DNA from 4 places in the Mesorhizobium sp. M0715 genome. Region 1 is predicted to be linked to each of the others. Evidence: riboswitches for the same ligand, from Rfam matches in the RefSeq annotation. Region 1 holds a riboswitch; each other region holds the start of a gene.

Region 1 (2,196 bases):
TCATCCTCGGTCAGATTGATCTCGGCCAGCGGATCGCGGTGGTGCGCGTCGAACCCCGCCGAAATGATGATCAGGTCGGGCGCGAAATTGTCGAGCGCGGGCAGGACGCGCGACAGGAAGGCATCGCGAAACACTTCGCTGCCGGTCTGCGGCGCCAGCGGTGCGTTGACGATGTTGCCGGCGCCCGTTTCGGTCTTCGCTCCGGTGCCGGGATAAAGCGGCATCTGGTGTGTCGAGCAATAGAGCACCGACGGATCGTCCCAGAAAATATCCTGCGTGCCATTGCCGTGATGCACGTCCCAGTCGACGACGGCAACGCGCTCGACACCGTGTTTCTTCTGCGCATAACGCGCCGCGATCGCCGCCGTGTTGAACAGGCAAAAGCCCATCGCCGTGGTCTTTTCGGCATGATGGCCGGGCGGCCGGGCGGCGACGAAGACGTTGTCGGCGCGGCCCGAAAAGACATCATCGACGGCGGCGTTGGCGGCGCCGATCGCGGTGATCGCCGCTTGCCAGCTCTTCGGGCTGGCAGTGGTGTCGGCATCGATGCGGGCAATCCCCTCGTCGGGGATGGCGGCGCGCACGCGGGCGACGAAATCGGCGGGATGCGCGTAGAGGATGGTGGCCTCGTCGCCTTCCGGCGCCTGAATACGATCGAGCCCGGCAAAGGCTTCGTCGTCGAGCACGCGCTCGATGGCGCGTAAGCGGTCGGGCCGCTCGGGATGTCCGGGCGGCGTGAGATGCTCGAGGAAGATCGGATGGGTGTAGAGACGGGTGGTCATCGTCCTAATCTAGTGACCCGGATCGACAAAGGCCATGCACGGGCGGCCGATGACTGGGGAAAATCGCGACTGCGTCCATTCGCGTCGCCGCAGGCATTGGCCCCGCGGGCGCTTCGGCGTAAGGTCCCTGGTACTGCCTGGTGCCCGCCGCAAGCGGGAGAATCGGGAACACGGTTGAATTCCGTGGCGTGCCCAACGCTGTGAGGGGGACCGCGCCGGTAAATGCCACTGTCGATGACGGGAAGGCACCGGACGCGGGTTGATCCCGAGCCAGAAGACCGGCCTGGCAGGCATTGTCATCCGCGTGGTCAGGCGGATGGCATCAGAGCGACGTGCGTCTACTTGGACGCACAAAGTACGCTCTGTCAGTTTTGAATCTGCAATCGCAAGGGGACAAGCGATGCCGGAACACATGACCGCTGCCATTGACGATGGATTTGACCAGAATGCGCGCGATGCGGTCTACCGCGCCATGTTCACGCGGCGTGACGTGCGCAGCCATTTCCTGCCCACCGCGATCGATGACGACGTGCTGGCACGGCTGCTGCTTGCCGCCCATCACGCGCCATCGGTCGGCTTCATGCAGCCATGGAATTTCATTGTCATTCGCGATGTCAAACGACGGGCGGAGGTGCGCGACCTGTTCCTGGCCGCGCGAGAACAGGAACTGCCGGCGATCGAGGCGGAAAAACAGGCGCTGTACCGCAAGCTCAAGCTGGAAGGCATCTGCGAGAGCGCGCTCAACATCTGCATCACCTGCGACCGGCAGCGCTCGAAGGGTTCGCCGCTGGGACGCTGGCACAATCCGGAGATGGATCTCTACAGCACCGTCTGCGCGGTGCAGAATTTCTGGCTGGCCGCGCGTGCCGAGGGCGTTGGCGTCGGCTGGGTGAGCATCATCGAGGCTGAGGCGCTGAAGCGGCTGTTGGCCATTCCGGATCACGTAACGCCGGTCGCCTATCTCTGCCTCGGCCGTGTTTCCGAGTTCGCTCCCAAACCGGACCTTGAAACGCATGGCTGGGGACGGCGGCTGCCGCTGCCGGAGCTGATCATGAGCGAGACCTTTTCCGGGCAAGGCGAGACACAGCTCAAATCCACCGTGGCGCGCCTCAACACCGTTCCTGCCTCACCAGACACCATCCGCCCAGCCGATCAGGGTGTGGCGCCGGCCGTAGCCCAGCGCGAACCGCCGAAGGAGGCCAGCGCCTTGTCCTTGAGCTCCCTGAACTTCGACGATGCCTCGGCCAGCCGGGCGTCCCAGGCCGGATCGGGCACCTGGCCCGCGATGGTCTTGAAATAGACCTGCATCAGGCAGGCGATGGCGAAAGGCTCGATGAACGCCGCCTTGAATGCCCAGGCGAAGACGATGGCGAGCACAAAAGCCCAGCCGGCGAGCTGGCCAGGCATCAGGAAC
Region 2 (2,196 bases), on a different contig from region 1:
CCATAATACCAGCCGGCGAAGAAAAAATCGGGCTCGACCGCGACGAGGTTTTCGAGCGTCGGATATTTCGGCGCCAGTTCCGGGATCGAACCCTGCTCGGCCTTGAACTCAGGACCCACCTTGTACCATCCGGTGATGCCGGTCAGGCCGACGATCGACGGCTGCAGTTTCAGCGCGAAAGCCATCTCGGCCATGTTGAGATCCTGGATGACGGCGCGCTTCGGCGGCGCATCGAAGGTCAGCGGCTTGCCGCAGCTGTCGACAGTTACCGGGAAGGCCAGGGCTGTCGAGGCCAGCAGCGAGAAGGCAAGCGAAAAAGCAAGGCGTTTCAAGGGTTTGCTCCTGTGGACGGGATGATCGATATGGGACGGCTTCAATCAGGATGGCGGCGCGGCACGGTTCGGAACATCGAACACCGTCAGTTCGCGGTCTTCGGTCGGATGGCGCAGACGCAGCACATCGATGCCGAAAATTTCGCGAATCAGCTTTTGGGTCAGCGCTTCGCGCGGTGCGGCGAGCGCTTGCAGACGGGCATGGTTCATCACCGCCACCCTGGTGGCGAACGGTGCCACCAGCGCCAGATCGTGCAGCACCGCGATCACCGTCATCTCGAAGCCTGCCACGAGGTCGAGCAGTTCGCCGCGGGCGCGCGGGTCGAGATGGTTGGTCGGCTCGTCGAGGAACAGGATCTTTGGCTGCTGGGCGATGGCGCGGGCCAGTTGGGCGCGCTGGCGCTCGCCGCCCGACAGCGAGCCGATGGTGCGGCCAAGCAGCGGCAGCAGGCCGGTCCGGCGCAGCGCATCGACGACAATGTCACGCTCCTCGCTCCTGCGCCGTAGCCGAGCGTGCGGGACCCGGCCCAGCTCGACATAGTCGATCACCGCCAGCCGCGGATCGGGCTGGTCGGTCTGGCCGACCACGGCGATATGCAGTGCCCGCTCGGCGGCGGAAATCCTGTCCAGCCGGCGCCCGCCGAGGTTCACCTCGCCGGAACTTGGCCGCAGCATGCCCGACAGCATGCGCAGCAGCGTCGTCTTGCCGGCGCCGTTGGGACCGATGATGGCTAGGCGATCGCCAGCGGCCACCGAGAAGCTGACCGCCTGGACCAGATCCCGCCCGTTCGCCATGGCGCAGAGGTCACGGGCTTCGAGAAGCGCTACGGGCATCGGCTGCCCGCCAGATTGCCGGGATGGCAAAGCGTGCTCACGATGATGCGATGATCGATAGAGCCGTCCAACTTTCCGTCACTTTCCAAAACTGGCGACGGAAGGAAGCTGGCGAAGCGGCCGACAAGACCGGGATTCGCGTTTCCTCCCGGCACACCCCGTCCGGTCAACTCAGTGATGGCAGGTCTCCTGGCTCGCGGGTCGTTGCGCCATCCTGCCTTCCCAGCCTTGCCGGCCAGTGGCATTCACGGATTTTGCTCGCCGCTTACAGTTGCGGGGGCAGCCACGGCCTCGACCCCTGGGGATCTCACCGTGTTCCCTTTTCACCCCTCGCCTTTCGACTCGGGGACCATCACCGCTTCAGCGTAGATTTCCCCCAATCGCTTCGCAATGGATTTCTCGGACGGAGTGGTGGGCCGGCTAGGGGAAACATGCATTTCCCGCTCTCGATATGTAATAACATTACGCATTTAGAGGATGCCGCCTGGCGCTGTCAAGTGAAGCCTGCCGAATTTGGCTCGTCGGCGGCAAGGGGCGCTCCAACGCTGCGCCATATCGGTGCGACTGTGACGGGATCGGTGCGATTGCGCGGGATGCGCAATTTCGATCAAACTGGCCGCGCCAGGAAACGGCAGGATGATCTGGCCAATGCGAGGAGCAAAATGAACTCGACCGAGAAAGCGCTGTGGTTCGTCGAAAGTCATCTGCCGGAGGCTGTTACACTCGACGATGTCGCGCAAAGCAGCGGGGTGTCGCGTTTTCATGTGACGCGGGCTTTCGGGGCCGCCACCGGCCGGTCGGTGATGGGCTACATGCGCTCACGCCGGCTGACCGAGGCGGCGCGCAAGCTGGCCGGCGGGGCGCCCGACATCCTCAGCGTCGCGCTCGACGCCGGCTACAACTCGCATGAGGCGTTCACCCGGGCCTTCCGCGATCAGTTCGGCACCACGCCGGAACTGGTGCGCGCGCAAGGCACACTCGACAAGCTCGACCTCGTGGAGCCGATCCTGATGGACCAGTCCTTCCTCAC
Region 3 (2,196 bases), on a different contig from region 1:
ATCTTGTTCATCTTAAATACTCCTGAATGTCTGAATTTCGCCAGGGCGGCGGGCGAGCCCGCCGTCGACTGGGAATCGGCTGTTAGTTGTTGCCGAAGACGTTGCGGTCAGCACCCTGGGCAGGCGCCTGAGCAGCCGGTTCCGACTTCTTGGTCGAAGCGGTGTACGAGCTGTCGACAGCAGTGGCTGCCGCGGCGTTCGAACCGTAGTGGTCGCTACCAGCGAAGGCGCTGCCGGAAATGGCCAGAAGGGCTGCGGCAGTGAGAATGATCTTTTTCATTTTTGTACTCCAGTATCGTCTTTTTCCGTCCGTCTAGCGGCGTGTCTTGGAAATGAAATCGCGTCGTTCGGACAGCCCCGATGTGGGAGGGCAACCCCGCCTTTTCCAATCACGAAGTTGTTCCGTGTGGACCATGAATCCACACCTTGAAATTGTGCCAAGGGAATCTACGGGTATATTTTTCTTCTTTAAATCAGCATGTTAAGTGTAACCGCTGGATGGATCACTGACTGTTTCAGAGGCCCAGCGTTCACACCGTCCTGCACGCACCGTCAACAGAAACGAACCGTTCGGTTCGATTTTAGATCGAGCTAATAGTCACTTTTCGAAACCGTTAACCTTTTTTGACCCCGCCAAGGGGTCCGATTCGGGGATATCGCAGCCGGCAAAATGGTCATCCGGGAGGTGGATTTCAGCCCGCGACGGTCTGCGGGAACGTTCGCAGGCCGTGTCGCGCCGCATGGATACGATGTCGTTTTCATGCCGACGGCGCGCCCCCGATCGTGGTTAGATCATACCATCTCAGGTGCCGCTTCGTGACGACGAGGCGGAGAATTGGGAAGCCGGTCAGAATCCGGCGCTGCCCCCGCAACGGTGGTGGAGTTCAAGTCGCAACGGGAGACCACTGGGCAACTGCCTGGGAAGGTGTCGCGATGGTCCGCAAGGACAACTCCAGAGCCCGGAAACCAGCCCGAGATTGTTAGACTCGACTGATCGCGGTGGGCGGTCAAGAGGTGGATAGCGCATGTCTGGCACCTAGCCGGCCTGCGTTTCAATCCTTCCTCCATCACCACCAGTTCAGTCCTTAGAAACGAGGACAGGACATGGATACCCGCAACGACATGCTGAGGCTCCTGAAGGGGCGCCGGCAAGGCTTTTCGCTGGAGCAGCCCTTCTACACCGATCCGGACTACTTCAAGCTCGACATGGAGCTGATCTGGTATCGCGACTGGCTGTTCATCGGCCATGATTGCGAACTGCCGAAGCCGGGCAGCTACATCACCGTGCAGATCGGCGACTATCCGGTGGTCCTTGTCCGCGACCAGCACGGCAAGATCAACGCCTTCCACAATTCCTGCCGCCATCGCGGCAGCCGTGTATGCAACACGGAGAAGGGCACGGCGGCAAAGCTCGTCTGCCCCTATCACCAGTGGACCTATGAGCTGGACGGCCGCCTGCTGTTTGCCCGCCAGATGGCCGACGGTTTCGACAAGAGTGATTTCAGCCTGAAGCCGGTCGCCTGCGAGAGCGTCGGCGGCTACATCTTCATCTGTCTGGCCAAGGAGCCGGCGGATTTCGCGCCGATGCGGGCGATGATCGAACCCTATCTTTTGCCGCACCGGTTGCGTGAAGCAAAGATCGCCTTCGAGAGCACGATCGTCGAGAAGGGCAACTGGAAGCTGGTCTGGGAAAACAACCGCGAGTGCTATCACTGCGCCGCCAATCATCCTGAGCTGTGCAAGACCTTCCCCGAGGCTCCGACCGTGACCGGCGTCAACGGCGCCGACAGCGACCCTGAAATGGTCGCGCACTGGGCCAAATGCGAGGCATCAGGCCTGCCGAGCAAATTCCGCATCGATCCGGCAGGGCAGTACCGCGCCACCCGCGCGCCGCTGCTGCGCGATGCCGTCAGCTACACCATGACGGGAAAACGGGCGGTCCAGAAGAACCTGTCCGACAGCGTTTCAACCGACCGCATCGGCTCCTTGCTGCTTTATCATTATCCGACAACCTGGAACCATATCCTCGGCGACCATGCCGTCACCTTCCGCGTGCTGCCGATCAGTGCCACGGAAACCGCGGTGACGACAAAATGGCTCGTCCACAAGGATGCGGTCGAAGGCGTCGACTACGATCTCGCTGAGCTCACCCATGTCTGGACCGAGACCAACGACCAGGACCGTCGCATCGTCGAG
Region 4 (2,196 bases), on a different contig from region 1:
TTGGCGACGCGGCCTTCGGCCAGCGCCGGGCCGTCGACCACGGCGATGACGCCATCGACTGTGACGCGGCTCTTCACGCTCGGCCACTGGAAGGCCTGGACCAGCGGCTTGGGCAGCGCCAGGCCCGAGGTTTCGATCAGGATGTGGTCGACCCTCGGCGTCAGCGCGAGGATCTTGTCGAGCGCCGGCACGAAATCGTCGGCGACGGTGCAGCAGATGCAGCCATTGGCCAGTTCGACGATGTTTTCCTCCGGGCAGGTGTCTATGCCGCAGCCCTTGAGGATCTCGCCATCGATGCCGATGTCGCCGAATTCGTTGACAATGATGGCAATGCGCTTGCCGCCGGCGTTTTCCAGGAGATGGCGGACCAGCGTCGTCTTGCCGGCGCCGAGGAAGCCGGTGACGACGGTGCAGGGAACGCGGGAGAGGTTCGCAGGCGAATCTGGGGCAGTCATGGTCAATCCTTCAGCAGGTCTAAGGGAGGGATGCGGGCAACGAGGCCACGCTTCAGGCTATCGGGGCGGCCGCGCCATGGAATCAGGGCGTCCTTCGAGGTGGCGAAGAGCTTGGCGCCTGTCACGAGGTCGGCGCCGCTGGTCGTGGTCAGGTCGCCGAAGACATAGCTCCAGCACCCGTCGCGCAGGATGGCGGCGCTGAGGCGGCGCTTGCAATTGCCGAGGCATTCGACGCTGCGGATGCGGATGTCGTCGCCGGATGCGGCGCGGCGCGTGTCGTCCGCCAGCAATTCGCCGGCGCGGGGATGAGCGTCGGCGCCGGTCTCATCGCGGCAGGAGGCGCAGACGATGATGGTGACGCCGGCCAAGGCATCATCATGGCCGGACGAAATATCCGCTGTGCCAGCCGAAAAACTGCTGTCGTGGTCCAAGATCGGGCTCCTTGCCCGGAAACCCGCCGGGCGATCGGATTCTAAAGTCGCAGACGGCAGGTCTCCTGGCTCGCGGGTCATCGCCTTGGTAGCCGCCTTCCCGGGAACTCCCCAGTGGCTTTCGGCCTTGGCTCTTCGCTTACAGTTGCGGGGACAGCCGCGGATTTGGGATTTTGCCCCGCACCGCATTCCCTCTTAGCTCTTGCCGTTGCGGGCAAGAGACCATCTGAACCGGATTTAGGCTTTTGCGGGCAGCGGTGTCAACGCAACGCAGGGGCAATCTGAAATCAGGGGCGGGGACGCTTCACTACCACTGACCGCTCTTCGCGAATGCCATCTTCGTTGTTGGGATCAGGAAAAGCTGTAACGAAAGCCGTCAGAAGGATATCTCCATCTTGCCGGTCCAGCCATCCGGCGCCGTCACCCACATCGAAGTAAATGCCATCAACTTTGAAGCCAAATGTGTCTCCAGCAGGTCAGGGTAGCGTTTTCGGATTGCCTGCGCATGTACGTCCCATGAAAAGGACGAAATCCTATCGAGGCACTCCTGCACCTCTTGGGTCAGCCTGGCTTTGATATCCATTGTTTATCCGCTAGCCTGTGTACGTTGGCTCAATTGTTATCTCCCGGCAACGCAAGGATGACCTGACGCAGCGCCTGGTACCCGTCGCCGTGGTGCCAGTCCTGATCAACGAGGAGCTCTTGACCTTCCGGCCAAGTTTCGTTGTCCAGGAGAATTTCGTTGCCGACCAGTGCTCCGCCATAGCTCGCCAGGAATATCCGGATGAAATGACTGCCAGGGCGAACCTTAGCCGTGAACAGTTTTTCCAAGCGGGCATAAAACGCTGGATATGTCCGGTTGAGAGTGCATTCCACTGCAGCCTGTGTGATCACAGGTCCACCGTAGATCTTCCAGCCAGCATCATTCCGTTGCCAGAATGCAATCTCGGCTTGCATGTTCTCGCAAACATGCTCCGCAAGGCCCTCGATCAGCACATGAAATACACCGATCAGGAATTTTCCGAATGCTTGGAAAATCGCCTGTTCACGCGTGTCGCCCAGTCCAACAAAAGATTCGATGACCGGCTGAGTGCCTAGCAACGGTGAGAAGACGTAGATTTCGAGAACAAGCCTGCGACCCGAGCCTGACGGCTCCTTGTCGAAAACTTGGGCTTCAAAGCGCAGGTCTTCCAGTTCAATCCTGACATCGTTCTGTCCACGGATGGCGCTGATCCCATGCGCAATCAACGCTTCGTGAATCAGGTCGAGAACCTCTTGCGATGCCATCATTGAACCTAGGCCGACAAAAC

What was found. Region 1 has a riboswitch for cobalamin ahead of bluB (5,6-dimethylbenzimidazole synthase). Riboswitches for the same ligand answer to the same signal wherever they lie in the genome.
Region 2: linked by a shared signal. The riboswitch ahead of NKI21_RS26195 (ABC transporter ATP-binding protein) and the one ahead of bluB (5,6-dimethylbenzimidazole synthase) in region 1 are both predicted to bind cobalamin.
Region 3: linked by a shared signal. The riboswitch ahead of NKI21_RS02235 (aromatic ring-hydroxylating oxygenase subunit alpha) and the one ahead of bluB (5,6-dimethylbenzimidazole synthase) in region 1 are both predicted to bind cobalamin.
Region 4: linked by a shared signal. The riboswitch ahead of NKI21_RS29245 (DUF1636 family protein) and the one ahead of bluB (5,6-dimethylbenzimidazole synthase) in region 1 are both predicted to bind cobalamin.

What each region holds. Positions count from the first base shown of each region.
Region 1 covers NZ_JAMYPL010000030.1:22,070-24,265, forward strand. Annotated here, with positions in the region: gene NKI21_RS27645 (histone deacetylase family protein) at 1-782, opposite strand, end outside; cobalamin riboswitch at 904-1,083, shown strand; partial or broken gene bluB (5,6-dimethylbenzimidazole synthase) at 1,195-1,812, shown strand; gene NKI21_RS27655 (hypothetical protein) at 1,935-2,196, opposite strand, start outside.
Region 2 covers NZ_JAMYPL010000026.1:87,372-89,567, forward strand. Annotated here, with positions in the region: gene NKI21_RS26190 (ABC transporter substrate-binding protein) at 1-332, opposite strand, end outside; gene NKI21_RS26195 (ABC transporter ATP-binding protein) at 378-1,166, opposite strand; cobalamin riboswitch at 1,329-1,535, opposite strand; gene NKI21_RS26200 (AraC family transcriptional regulator) at 1,829-2,196, shown strand, end outside.
Region 3 covers NZ_JAMYPL010000002.1:75,739-77,934, forward strand. Annotated here, with positions in the region: gene NKI21_RS02225 (DUF680 domain-containing protein) at 1-11, opposite strand, end outside; gene NKI21_RS02230 (DUF680 domain-containing protein) at 83-280, opposite strand; cobalamin riboswitch at 788-989, shown strand; gene NKI21_RS02235 (aromatic ring-hydroxylating oxygenase subunit alpha) at 1,105-2,196, shown strand, end outside.
Region 4 covers NZ_JAMYPL010000035.1:34,617-36,812, reverse strand. Annotated here, with positions in the region: gene cobW (cobalamin biosynthesis protein CobW) at 1-455, opposite strand, end outside; gene NKI21_RS29245 (DUF1636 family protein) at 458-886, opposite strand; cobalamin riboswitch at 925-1,128, opposite strand; gene NKI21_RS29240 (hypothetical protein) at 1,263-1,469, opposite strand; gene NKI21_RS29235 (DUF6348 family protein) at 1,499-2,176, opposite strand.